DNA from 3 places in the Microbacterium sp. HA-8 genome. Region 2 is predicted to be linked to each of the others. Evidence: predicted binding sites of a transcription regulator. Region 2 holds the regulator's gene; each other region holds the start of a gene.
What was found. The regulator LexA, encoded in region 2, represses DNA repair genes until DNA is damaged. The targets are predictions, from matches to a motif close to TCGAACANNTGTTCGA.
Positions count from the first base shown of each region.

Region 1: the regulator LexA is predicted to act here: its motif matches at 1,054-1,069, upstream of AB2L57_RS11010 (HNH endonuclease signature motif containing protein).
Region 3: the regulator LexA is predicted to act here: its motif matches at 1,320-1,335, upstream of AB2L57_RS11140 (DUF222 domain-containing protein).

Region 1 covers NZ_CP162025.1:2,304,734-2,309,184, forward strand. Annotated here, with positions in the region: gene AB2L57_RS11010 (HNH endonuclease signature motif containing protein) at 1-984, opposite strand, end outside; gene AB2L57_RS11015 (DEAD/DEAH box helicase family protein) at 1,253-1,936, shown strand; gene AB2L57_RS11020 (hypothetical protein) at 1,931-2,542, opposite strand; gene leuA (2-isopropylmalate synthase) at 2,725-4,451, shown strand, end outside.
Region 2 covers NZ_CP162025.1:1,562,790-1,567,240, forward strand. Annotated here, with positions in the region: gene AB2L57_RS07425 (prolyl oligopeptidase family serine peptidase) at 1-1,115, opposite strand, end outside; gene lexA (transcriptional repressor LexA) at 1,166-1,882, opposite strand; gene AB2L57_RS07435 (LysM peptidoglycan-binding domain-containing protein) at 2,199-2,543, shown strand; gene AB2L57_RS07440 (histidinol-phosphate transaminase) at 2,604-3,689, shown strand; gene hisB (imidazoleglycerol-phosphate dehydratase HisB) at 3,686-4,288, shown strand; gene hisH (imidazole glycerol phosphate synthase subunit HisH) at 4,300-4,451, shown strand, end outside.
Region 3 covers NZ_CP162025.1:2,329,222-2,333,672, forward strand. Annotated here, with positions in the region: gene AB2L57_RS11140 (DUF222 domain-containing protein) at 1-1,284, opposite strand, end outside; gene AB2L57_RS11145 (NTP transferase domain-containing protein) at 1,414-2,106, opposite strand; gene AB2L57_RS11150 (ABC transporter ATP-binding protein) at 2,842-3,843, shown strand; gene AB2L57_RS11155 (hypothetical protein) at 3,819-4,451, shown strand, end outside.

The DNA.
Region 1 (4,451 bases), 740 kb from region 2:
GCCTTCGACGTGCGCCCACCCGTTCTGGGTGAGGAGGTCTTCGGCGCGCACCGAGACGACCAGCGTTGGGGCGGCGCCGCCGATCGTCGGAAGGAGCCTGCTGGACGCGGCGACGGTGAGGACGGTCGCCAGGGCGTCGTGCATCTTCTGCGCACGGGTCCGCCCATCCGTCCCGTCATCAGGGGTGATCTCGTCGGAGGGCCGGAACATCACCGACCCCTCACCGTCGCGCACGCGTGGCGAGGTGATCGCGTCGAAGGCGAACTGCAGTTGTGCGGCGATCTCGGGCAGCATTGCGCCGCGGATCGGCACCACGCCATCGGTGGTGCGGCCCAACGTGAGGCCCCGCAGGCGGAGTGCCCGTGCTTCGCGGGGCTCCGCGCCGTCCTGATCGAGTGCCGCGCACCACACCTGCGCCTGCACGCGGAGTTGATCCGCAGTCGCCGGGGGAGCGGCAGCCGGTCCCTCACCGCGCGCTTCCGCAGCCAGCACGGCGTCTGCCATCCGCACGTCATCGAGCGGGACCCGGTCCGACATTGCATCCAACGGCCCGGCGACAGCGAGCAGTCCGTCCAGCCCGATGGTGCCGTCCATCAGCGTCGCGCGGATCGCGGGGAGCAGGGGTGGCAGGGGGTCGCCGTTGAACGCCTCCCGCACCCGCACCGGCTTCGCCCCCCGCTGCAGCCGCCCCACGGTCGCCGGTGCCAGGCGCGTGGTGCGCTGGACGAGCTCGCTCACGTCATGGCACCCGTATCGGGACGTCATCCGCAGTTCCCGGTCGCGCTGCACCGACCGGCGGGCCACCTCGCCCGTCGCCTCGACGAGGACGGCATCCGTCACCCTCTGGAGCTCGGCAGCCAGAGCGAGCGCACGCATGATCTGGTCATCGGACGCGTGAAGCACACCACCCTCGCCGAGGGCGGATCGCACCCGGTCGCGTACGGGCTCGATGACCTCTTGGAGGTGTTCGAGCAGTGCGTCCATACCCACAATTCTGCCGGGGGCCACCGACATTCGAACCCCGGATTACCCCAGTCCAGAAGAGAAATCCCGAAGAACATCCGATCAACGTCGCTGCTGATTCAGTGACTCTGCCGAGCTCTTCACCGGCTGGATCTACGACGCAGAAGCGCTCCCGCGCCCCTATGACTCGTCGTTCGCCGGGCTCTCACGCGCCATAGAGTTCACCGCGGCCGCCGGCCGCCCCGTCACTCTCAAGCTCGACGTCATCCGCACGATCGGCAACGACGCCGTGCACAAGGAGGCCCCCGTACCGATCGACCGTGCGCTGTCCTCGCTCGAGCAGCTCCATCAGGTGCTGCTGTGGCTCGCGCACTCCTACGGCGATCGGGATTCGCGCCGCCCGCGTGAGATCCCTCCCTCGTTCCTCCGCCGCTCGCGGGCGTCGTCATCCGCGCGCGCCGACCTCGAACGTCTTCAGGCGCAGAACGAGGCGAAGGACCGAGAGCTCTACATCGATCTGCTCCTGAACGAGGCGGGGCGGAAGCTCGACGAGAAGCGCGACCGCGAATGGCCGGTCTCCGGCATGCCGACGCCCTGGAGCGCGAGTTCGGACAGCGTCCGCTCATCTATGCCATCAACGGCTACGAGCACTGGCTCTGGGACGGGCAAGACGCGCACAGCGATCGCGCTGGTCGACGTGATGCAGCGTGCCAACTGGGCCAAGCGCGTGCTTTTCCTCGCCGATCGTACCGCCCTGGTCCGTCAAGCAGCGCACGCGTTCAAGATGCATCTGACCGACAGCGCCACCATGAACCTGATCGACGACAACGACACCGAAGGACGCGTCACAACACCTCCCGGCTGTTCGAGCTCGAGGACGGCGTGCCGACCGACGCATTCGAACTCGATGAAGCGATCACGGGCGGTTATCTCCTGCCACCCGTCGCCCGGCCGATCGAGCGCGGCTTCATGACCCGCCCGCAACAGCCCGCATCGCCGAGCGGATCACGACGGCGCCCTCGCCGTAGGTTGCATCCGCCGCGTCCTGCAGGGTTCCGTCGTCCCAGACGACATCCACCCACAGCCATCCGTTCTCGGGGTACGAGGCGAGCAGGCTGTCGCCGAGCAGTGCAGGCAGAGCATCCTGCATATCCGCCACCTCGGCGTCGTCCGCTGTTCCCGGTTCGCCGCCCGTCGGATCCGCCGGTGCCATCGGGTCGTACAGGGCGAGCATCACCGGATCGCCGGTCACCGCGAACGACGACCCGTCGTACCTGCCCTGCACGGCGTAGGCGCCCCACGTCACATCGCCCGACGTCTCCCACCCCTCGATCCCGTCCCACGACCACCCCTCGACCGGGATGCCGCTGCACTGCGGCGGGTAAGACTCGGCGATCGGGCCGAGGCACAGCTCGGCCGCGCCCCCGACATCCATCACGGTGCCCTGTGCCATCACCTCGCCGGCGGGCGGCGACGGCGCGTCCCACACGACCGCTCCGCCCGGAGAAGCTGTCGCACAGCCGACGAGCAGGAGAACGAATGCGGTGGCCAGGGCGCCGGCGGCGAGGAAACGGCTCATACCCGGGAGTGTCAGGGCGCGCGGGATCGTCTCACGTCGACGCATCCCTGCTACCATCGGTCCCATGCGTTTGCGCGGGCTTCTCCTCCTTAGCCGCCGCGACGAGGCTTCGATCTAGGGCCTTTCTCGTCGCGGAGCTTGTCGTTGGCCCCCACCAGTTCGATCAGAGAAGCGACGACATCATGGAGAACACCCAGAAGACCTCGGGGATGCCGGTGCACAAGTACCGCCCCTATCACGAGCAGATCCGCGTCGATCTGCCCGACCGCACCTGGCCGAGCACGCGGATCACGCAGGCGCCACGCTGGTGCGCCGTCGACCTGCGCGACGGCAATCAGGCCCTCATCGACCCGATGAGTCCCGAACGCAAGCGCGTCATGTTCGAGCTGCTGGTCAAGATGGGCTACAAGGAGATCGAGGTCGGGTTCCCCTCCGCGAGCCAGACGGACTTCGACTTCGTCCGGCAGCTGATCGACGAAGACCTCATTCCGGACGACGTCACGATCCAGGTGCTCACCCAGGCACGGGATCACCTCATCGCCCGGACCTACGAGTCCATCGCGGGTGCCAAGCAGGCCATCGTCCATCTGTACAACTCCACGAGCATCCTGCAGCGCGAGGTCGTGTTCCGCACCGACCGGCAGGGCATCATCGACATCGCGCTCGAGGGTGCCCGCCTGTGCCGGGAGCACGAGAAGAGCATCCCCGAGACGAAGGTGCTCTACGAGTACTCGCCCGAGAGCTACACCGGCACCGAGCTGGAGTTCGCGCTCGATGTCTGCAACCAGGTTCTCGAGGTCTTCGAGCCCCGTCCCGACCGCAAGGTCATCATCAACCTGCCCGCAACGGTCGAGATGGCGACGCCCAACGTCTACGCCGACTCGATCGAGTGGATGAGTCGTCACCTGAACCACCGCGAGAACGTGATCCTCTCGCTGCACCCGCACAACGACCGCGGAACCGCGGTCGCCGCGGCCGAGCTGGGGTACATGGCCGGCGCCGACCGCATCGAGGGGTGCCTGTTCGGCAACGGCGAGCGCACCGGCAACGTCGATCTCGTGGCGCTGGGCGTCAACCTGTTCACGCAGGGCATCGACCCGCAGATCGACTTCAGCGACATCGACCAGGTCAAGCGCACCGTCGAGTACTGCAACCAGCTCCCCGTGCCCGAACGCAGCCCCTGGGCCGGCGACCTCGTCTTCACCGCGTTCAGCGGATCGCATCAGGATGCCATCAAGAAGGGTTTCGAGGCGATGGATGCCCGGGCCGCGGCCGAGGGCGTCTCGGTCGACGAGCTCGAGTGGGCGGTTCCGTACCTGCCGATCGATCCGAAGGACCTGGGCCGCTCGTACGAGGCCGTCATCCGCGTCAACTCGCAGTCCGGTAAGGGGGGCGTCGCCTATCTGCTGAAGAGCGACCACGCGATCGACCTGCCGCGGAAGCTCCAGATCGAGTTCTCGGGTGTCGTGCAGGCGAAGACGGATGCCGAGGGCGGCGAGGTCTCGAGCGATCAGATCTGGTCCATCTTCCGCGACGAGTACCTGCCGGCCGACGAGGCCGACTCGCGCTGGGGCCGGTTCGAGCTGCTGGCGACGCGCACGCAGAGCGACATGAGCGGCGATGTCTCCCTCGAGGTCACGCTGCGTGACGGCAATGAGCGGTTCGAGGCATCCGGTCACGGCAATGGCCCTGTCGCGGCGTTCCTCGAGGTCGTGCGCGCACAGGGCTTCGACGTGACCGTGTACGACTACGTCGAGCACGCTCTCAGCGCCGGCGGCGACGCTCAGGCCGCGGCCTACGTCGAACTCCAGATCGACGGCGAGCGCCTGTGGGGCGTCGGCATCGACGGAGACATCTCGACCGCGAGCCTCAAGGCGATCGTGTCGGGTGTCAACCGCGCGATCCGCAC
Region 2 (4,451 bases):
CGCGGGTACCACGCTTCGTCACGCGGGAGTGCGCCCCCGCGGACAGCGCGGGTTGCGCCCGGGTCGTCGACATCCACGAGCCAGAGCCCCATCGGGGCGCTCGCACCCGCGCCCGTCACGAGCGCGCGGGCACCCCGCACGTCGCGTACGAGGATCTGCGCCGAGATCGGCACGTCCAGCACGCGCTCGCCCGTGCCGTCGGCCGCACGGATCGTGAGGGTGTCGCGTCCGTGGGTGCGCACCGCCAGGATGCGCCCGTCCGCGAGGGGGGCGTACCAGCGGGCGCCGAGGTTCCAGAGCGGCCCGCCGGTGTCGGCGTCACCCGAGGTGAGCTGCTGCTCGTCGCCCGGCTCGTCGCCGTCGGCGCGCCGCCGCTCGAGCTGCCAGCGCCCGCTCGCGTCGGAGGCGTAGAGCAGCGCGCCGCCGGACCACTCGGGCTGAAGCGCCGACACGCCGGGCCCACCGGCGATCGTCCTCGGTGCGTGCGTCGTCGTGGCGCCGAGGGGGACGATCTGCAGATCCGTGCGGTCCCACGGCATGTCGGGATGATCCCAGGCGACGTACGCGAGCAGCCGGCCATCCGGGCTCGGCGCGGGCGCCGCGTAGAAGCCGCGTCCGGCGGCGAGCACGTGGATGCCGGAGCCGTCGAGGGCGATGGAGACGATGTCGCGCAGCGGGGCGGCCGCGCCGTCGTCGTGGGTCTCACGCACGGCGAGCAGGCGATCTCCGCTGCAGACGAGATCGCCGAAGCGCGCTCCCGTGTCGGCGGGGGTGAGCGGCTCGGGCTCGGTGCCCGGCGCCATGCGCCAGACGCGCTGGTCGGAATGCTCCACGAACACGAGCGATCCCTCGTCGGTCACCGCCCAGGCGCCGCCCCCGTATTCGTGCACCCGGGAACGCACGCTCCAGGGCGCCGGAAGCAGGACCTCGGGCGCTGTGTCGCCGCCGCCGATGCCCACGCTGAGGATCGCGGTGCGGCCGCGTTCACCGGGCAGCGACTCGCTCCACCAGATGTCCTCGCCCACGAAGCGGGCACCGTCGATGCGCGGTGACGAGGCCGCCACCTCCGCAGCCTCGATCGGCGACGGCCAGGATCCGTAGGGCAGGGTCGGCATGGTCTCAGGCTACGCGGGGAGTGTTCGGCACAGTCGCCGTCGACCGGGACTCAGACAGCTCGAAGGACCGCCACGACTTTGCCGAGCACGGTGGCATGGTCGCCGAGGATCGGCTCGAAGGCGGAGTTGCGCGGCAGGAGCCAGGTGTGGCCGTCGCGGCGGCGGAAGGTCTTGACCGTCGCCTCGCTGTCGAGCATGGCGGCGACGATGTCGCCGTTCTCGGCGGTGCTCTGCGAGCGGATGACGACCCAGTCGCCGTCGCAGATGGCGGCGTCGAGCATGGAGTCACCCGACACCCGCAGCATGAACAGTTCGCCCTTGCCGACAAGCTGCCGAGGGAGCGGGAAGATCTCCTCGACCTGCTGATCGGCCGTGATCGGCACGCCGGCGGCGATCCGCCCCACGAGCGGCACGAGGGCGGCATCGCCCATCGGCGGAGCCGCGTCGGCGGGATTCTCGGCGGCGACGCCGGGCAGGTCGATCAGGACCTCGATGGCACGGGTCTTGCCGGAATCGCGCCGCAGATAGCCGGAGAGTTCGAGCTGGTTGAGCTGGTGGGTGACGCTGGAGAGCGAGCGCAGCCCGACGGCATCGCCGATCTCCCGCATGCTGGGCGGGTATCCGTGCGCCTGGACGGCGCGCTGGATGACCTCGAGGATCGCCATCTGCTTGTCGCTGAGGCTCTTGCGCCGGCGTGTGCGCGGCTTCGCCTCGGGGGCCGGCGCGGCTTCCGCTCCGCCGTCGGTGACCTCGTTCTCGAGTGCCATCGGACTCTCCTCCCGCCGTTGTCGGCTTCGAATGTCGGTGGCCCCTACTGGACTGTGTCCGCGCTCGTCGGAGCCGTTTGCAGGCTATCCGATCCGCGGGAGTCTTCGGCACATTTTTTCGAGCGTGTCGGGTGCATCGCGGTGACGAAGTTCGAAGAACAGCTTGACCTGAGGCGATATCGAAGATAACTTCGGAACGCACGTACGCATCCGGACCTCCCGGCCGAGGTCCGGATGCGGACGTCGGGACGGAGTCTTCGAATCCTCGTCCCCGCGCTCCCGGCACCACACACGGCACACGCCCCAGGAGGACACCATGACCGCCGCAACGATCACGACACCGAACACGCGCCTTCGTCTGACGACACGGGGCCGGCGCGTCCTCGCCGCCGTCGTCGCGATTCCGCTCGCGGCCGTGCTCTCGTTCGGTGTCATCAGCGGCGGCTCCGCTCTCGCCTCACGCGACGCGGGCGCCGAGGAGACGGCCTTCACCGCCGTCACCGTCCTGCCCGGCGATTCTCTCTGGTCGCTCGCTCAGCGCGTGGCACCCGGCGCCGACCCGCGCGACGTCGTCGACGCGATCTCGCGGCTCAACGCGCTCGACACCTCGACCCTGCGCGCTGGCCAGGTGCTCTCCCTCCCCGCGGAGTACGCATCCTGACCCGTCACGTACGCCTCCTGACTCGTCGGGGCGCGGCGGGTGCGCTCTACGATTGATCGGGTGACTGCATCCCTCGATGACCTTCCGCTCCGCGACGACCTGCGCGGGCAGCGGCCCTACGGAGCTCCTCAGGCTGCCGTTCCCATCGCGTTGAACGTCAACGAGAACACGCATCCGGTTCCGCAGGAGGTCGCCGACGACATCCTCGACGGCATCGCTGTCGCCCTGCGCGAGGTGAACCGGTACCCCGACCGCGAGTTCGTGACACTGCGCGAGGCTTTCGCGGACTACCTGGGTCACGGCCTCACCCGTGACCAGATGTGGGCTGCGAACGGCTCGAACGAGGTGCTGCAGCACATCCTGCAGGCTTTCGGAGGTCCGGGCCGCCGCGTGTTCGGCTTCGGCCCGACCTACTCGATGTACCCCTTGCTCACGGCGGGCACGGGCGCCCAGTGGGTCGCCGGGGAGCGCGCGCACGACTTCACGCTCGATCCGCAGGCCGCCGCCGAGCAGGTGGCCGATGCCGATCCCGACGTGGTGCTGCTGTGCTCGCCCAACAATCCGACGGGCACCCCCCTGCCGCTGCCCGTGATCGAGGCCGTCTACGAGGCGGCTCGCGGCGTGGTGGTCGTCGATGAGGCCTACTGGGAGTTCGCCCCGCACGACCAGCGTTCCGCACTGACGCTGCTGCACGACCGGCCGCGGCTCGCCGTGTCGCGCACGATGAGCAAGGCCTTCGCCTTCGCGGGTGCGCGCGTCGGCTATCTCGCCGCGGATCCCGCGTTCGTCGACGCCCTGCGACTCGTGCGTCTGCCCTACCACCTGAGCGCCCTCACGCAGGCGGCGGCGCTCGGTGCGCTGAGACACGCCGACACGATGCTCGGCATGGTCGATGACATCGTCGCGCAGCGCGACCGGATGGGGGCGACCCTCTCGGCGCTGGGCTTCGAGCCCTACGAGTCCTGGACCAACTTCATCCTCTTCGGCGCTGTCGCCGACCCGCACGCCACGTGGCAGGCTCTGTTCGAGCGGGGGGTGCTCATCCGCGACGTCGGCCTGCCCGGCACGCTCCGCGTGACGGCCGGTACCGAGGACGAGACGACCGAGTTCCTCGATCAGCTCGCGTCGCTAGGATCGCAGTCATGAGCGCCCGCACGGCCAGCCGCACCCGTCGCACGAGCGAGTCGACGGTGGAACTCGACCTCGACCTCGACGGCACCGGCGTCAGCCGCATCGACACGACGGTTCCCTTCTTCGACCACCTGCTCACGGCGTTCGCCAAGCATTCGCTGACGGACCTGACGATCCGGGCGTCCGGTGACACCGAGATCGATGTGCACCACACGGTGGAGGACACCGCGATCGTGCTCGGACAGGCGATCCGCGAGGCTCTCGGCGACAAGGCGGGCATCTCCCGATACGGTGACGCCCTGGTCCCGCTCGACGAGGCCCTCGCGCAGGCGGTCGTTGACATCTCGGGCCGTCCGTACCTCGTGCACGCAGGTGAGCCCGCGGGGTACGAGTTCCACCTCATCGGCGGTCACTTCACCGGCTCGCTCGTGCGCCACGTCTTCGAGGCGATCTCCTTCCACGCCGGTCTGACGGTCCACGTCAACCTCCTCGCCGGCCGCGATCCGCACCACATCGCGGAGGCCGAGTTCAAGGCCTTCGCGCGCGCGTTCCGCCAGGCCAAGGCGATCGATCCGCTGGTGCACGGCATCCCGAGCACGAAGGGTGCGCTGTGACGTCCCCCGACATGCCGGGAGACATCGTGCCCGACGGGCCGCGCCCGCTCGTGGCGGTGCTCGACTACGGATCCGGCAACGTGCACTCCGCGGTCAAGGCGCTGCAGTCCGCGGGGGCCGACGCCCGGCTCACCGACGATCGCGCGCTCGTGCTAGAGGCCGA
Region 3 (4,451 bases), 770 kb from region 2:
CGGGTGGTGTTTCACCCGCCAGGGCGTCTCACCCTTCAGAGTGTGATGTCGTCGACAGAGCGCGCAGAGGTTTCTGTGGTCGGTGGCTCCGCCGAGGGCAAAATCCTCACCATGATCCATATCGCACCGATGGGTGGGCATGCGGCAGCCCGGGAATCTGCAGTGCGGATCCCTCACCCTCAGATGTCGGGTGAGGTCTGCGGATCTTGTGTATCTGTCGACGGCGAGGACTCCGCCGGTGATGGGGTCGGCGAGTACGCGTTCCCATCCGGGTACCGAGGCGGCGAGGATCCTCGCGGTGTCGAGGTCAATCGGGGTGCGTCCGACGAGCTCTGCGGGGTCATCGGTCACGCCGGCGAGTGCGAGGGCGGGGACGGTGACGTTGACGGTTGCGCGGATGGAGGCGAGTCCGCCGTGTCCGTCGCCGAGCCCTTCACCGGTCTGGGGGTCGATGCGGTGGGTGAGGACCATCTCCATGAGCACGTCGGCACGCACCTGATCCAGGGTCCGAGAATCCACCGGGACTCCGTCACCCTCGGCCTCGGCGGCGTCCTCGCCCTCGACCTCGGCGGCGTCCGCGGCTTCGGCCGCGTCCGCGGTTTGGGCGGCGTGTGCGGTGTTGAGGACGTCGCGGGCGATGTGGGTGATCATGTCGTGGATGCCGTGCACCGGTACCGCCGGGCCCCGGAGGAGGAGTTCGCTCATTCCGTCTTCGACGTCCCGCACCCACACCCCGCCGCTCTTGCGCGCGACCTGATGCCGCTCCGCGAACGTCGTCGGCTGCACCTGCTCGACCAGGCGCGCCAGTTGCGGTCCGAGCCGCCCGGGTGTGGTGGACGCGGCCCGCTCCAGCGCCTCGGCTTCGAACGCGGCGCGCACCTCCGGGTCGGTGAGTTTCACCCCGTGCTCGACGATCGCCCGCACATGCCCCACCGACACGACACCCGCGGCCAGCGCCTCGAACGATGCCGCGAAGCGCGTCACGAGGGTGTGGGCGTCGTTCATCCGCCGCTGCACCGAACGATCGGGTTGCCGCGCACACGCACCCAGCTCCGCGGCGAGCGCCCGCAACGGGAGTTCGGCTTCGCGGCCCGCGCTGCGGGGGATCTCCGCCACCCGCTCCAACCCGACCGCCTGCGCCTCGGCGAGCACGCTCATCGCCTGAGCCTCGGCCGCAGCGATCGCTGCCACCGCGGCCGCGTACTTCGCCGCAAGGGCCGCCGCGACAGCGTCGACACGATCGACGTTGTCGTCGTGTGCGTCGCCGCCCGGCGTGGTGTTCATACTCGAACGCTACGCGCAGGCTCCGACATTGACCGTCGAAGATATGTGCTTCTGACGCCCCGCGGCGAGATTCTTGGTGAGACTTCTCTCATCTCCCTCGCGACCTGCGCGAGGACGGCAGCGTCGGTGTCAGACGAAGAGATTCGCCCGCTCGAGGTCCTCGGCGAAGTCGACCTCGACGGCGTAGAGATCCGAGATGTCGAGGGGCTCGAGCAGCAGCCCGTTCTCGATGATGGCGAGCTCGAGACCGCGCTCGAAGTAGTCCTGGTCATCGACCCGGCCGAGCTGGTGGATCAGCGCCTTCTTGTCCCGGCTCGAGATGTAGTTGATGCCGACGGCCTCGCCGATTCCGCCTTTGACGGTCTTGGAGAGCTCGGCGATGTACCCCTCGGGGTCGACCGTGTACTTGACTTCTTCGTCGCTCACCTTGGCGGTGTTGACGGTCACGAACGACTGATCGCGCTCGATCAGGTCGATCGCGCGGCCCAGAACTCGAGGGTCGAAGACGACGTCCCCGTTCATCCACAGCACTCCGCCGCGGCCCGTGGCCTTGAGGGCGCGCAGCAGCGACTTCGAGGTGTTGGTCTGGTCGTATCGGTCGTTGTGCACGTAATCCGCGTCGGGGAAAGCGTCGACGATCGTCTCGGCGCGATAGCCGACGACCGTTGTGATGCGTGCCTCACGGCCGAACGCGGCATGGATGTTGTCGTGCTGCTGCTGCATGATGCTGCGGCCGTCGCTGAGCTCGGTGAGCGGCTTGGGCAGGCTGCGACCCAGTCGCGAGCCCATACCGGCTGCGAGGATGACGATCTGTCGAGTCATGATGCTCCTGGGAGTAGTCGCTGTGTTCACCATCGATTCATCGATGCGACACTCCGTTGTGCCGTCCCCATGGTAGCGAGAGCACCTGGGAAGACACAGGGCACGGCCCCGTCGTTGCCTTTTCGTGACCCATCGGCGCAGGGTTGCGACATGCGCGGTCGCGCCGCCGTGGGTGTCGGGGATGGTTGATACGTTGGACCGGTGACCGCCTCGACGCCAGCCCCGCGGGAACCGCTCGACGACGCCTCCGGCGATGCGGACCGCGAGGCGAGCCGCCCCGCGAATACTGAGGCTGCCGAGGGGCAGTCCAAGGTCGCCTCCTCGGGCGTCGAGGAGGCCGAGCAGAAGGCGACGACGCCCAAGCCGCGCGCGCCGCGGCCGCGTGCGCCACGCAAGACCGCGGCGCAGCGCGCGGCTGAGTCCTCGGCATCAGCATCCGAGAGCGCCGTGGAGCCTTCGGCACCACGTCCGACGACGAAGACGACGCCCACGAAAAAACGTCCGGCCACACGGCCCGCTGCTCGTTCGGCTGCAGGCGGCACGAAGCCCGGCGCCCAGAGGCCGGCGCCACCCGTGTCCGAGTCGAAAGTCGACGACTCCGCGCAATCGTCGGGGCAAGGCGTCCAGGGTCCCGAGATCGGCACGTTCGCAGCGCCAGGCCCGCCTCCGCCTCTTCCCGTAGCTCCGCCCGTGTTCGTGGTGCCGCCGCCGCCACCTCTGCCCCCGCGTCCCCCGTTGCCGGATCTGACGGACCCCGCGTCCGAGCCCGAGGACGATGCAGCGGAGCTCGAGGACGATGCAGCGGGACCCGAGGGCGAGACGGAGCCGCCTGTCGTCACGGCTTCGCCCGCGCAATCCGACGAGGCCGGCGCAGCGCAATCCGACGAGGCGTCGCCCGCGCATGCTGCGGCAGCGGAACCCGACGAGGCTGAGGCAGAGCCCGAGAGCCTCGACGCCCTCATCCCCGAAGCTCCGGAAACCTCCGCACTCCTGCTGCGCGGAGTCGGCAAGGTCTTCGGCGGCCTGCCCGCGGTCGACGGGCTCGATCTCGAGATCCCCGCCGGCTCCTTCTATGGGCTCGTCGGGCCGAACGGCGCAGGCAAGACCACGACGCTGTCGATGATGGCGGGCCTCCTGCGTCCCGACGCGGGCACCGTGTCGGTCTGCGGTGTGGATGCCGCGCGCGAACCGGTTCGTGCGAAGAAGATGATGGGGGTCCTGCCCGACAGGTTGCGCACCTTCGACCGACTGACCGGACGTCAGCTTCTCTACTACTACGGCGTGCTGCGCGGGCTCGCCCCCGCCGTCGTGCATCGCCGCATCGCGGATCTGGCACGGGCCTTCGACCTGACGGACTCGCTCGGGCGCACGGTCTCGGACTACTCGGCGGGCATGACGAAGAAGGTCATGCTCGCGGGTGCGCTCATCCATTCACCCCGCGTCCTCGTGCTCGATGAGCCTTTCGAAGCGGTCGATCCGGTCTCCTCCGAGGTGATCCTCGACATCCTGCGGGCGTACGTCGAGGGCGGCGGCACCGTCGTCCTCTCGAGCCACGGCATGGCGCTGGTCGAACGCGTCTGCGATCGCGTCGCCGTGATCGTCGGTGGTCGGCTGCTGGCGGAGGGTACGGTCGCCGAGGTGCGAGGCGAACTCACCCTGGAGCAGCGGTTCGTCGAGCTGTCGGGCGGTATCGACGACGCGGAAGGCCTGGAGTGGTTGCACACGTTCTCCGGCTGAGGCTCGCCCTGCTGCTGGGCGCCTTCCGCGGTGATCGCCGACACATCGTCCGGTCCGTGGCCGGCGTGTTTGTGGTCATCCTGCTCACGGCAGGGGGATGCTGGGGTCTCACCGTCACGGCCGAGCACTCGGTCGCGGATCTTCGGATCGTCCTCGTCGGCGGAGGCTTCTCGCTGTTTCTCGCCTTCCTCCTCGCGGGGGCTCTGACGGGAGTCGAGGATCCGCTGGATCCGCGACGGTTCGTCGTCTTCGGGCTGCGCGAGACGACGCTCACCGGGGCGCTCGTCCTCGCGGGGCTGCTCAGCCTGCCTGTCTTCGCGCTGGCCGCCCTCGCGGTCGCCGCGGTCGTCCTCGTCGTCGATGCGGGCGCCCCGGTGCCCGGCGTCGTCGCGGCAGCGCTGGTCGGCATCCTCACGTGCGCCCTGGCAGCGCGGGTGGGCTTCGCGTCCGTCGCGGTCCTCGCGCCGCGTCGGCGTCGGACGCTCCGGCGGGGGATCGCGCTGCTCGCTCTGCTCGCGGTCGCGATCCCGGCATCCATCGGCGTCGTCGCCGCCACAGGCTGGGGCGGTGCGCCGCTCACAGCGACGCTCGCGCATGTCACCGATGCG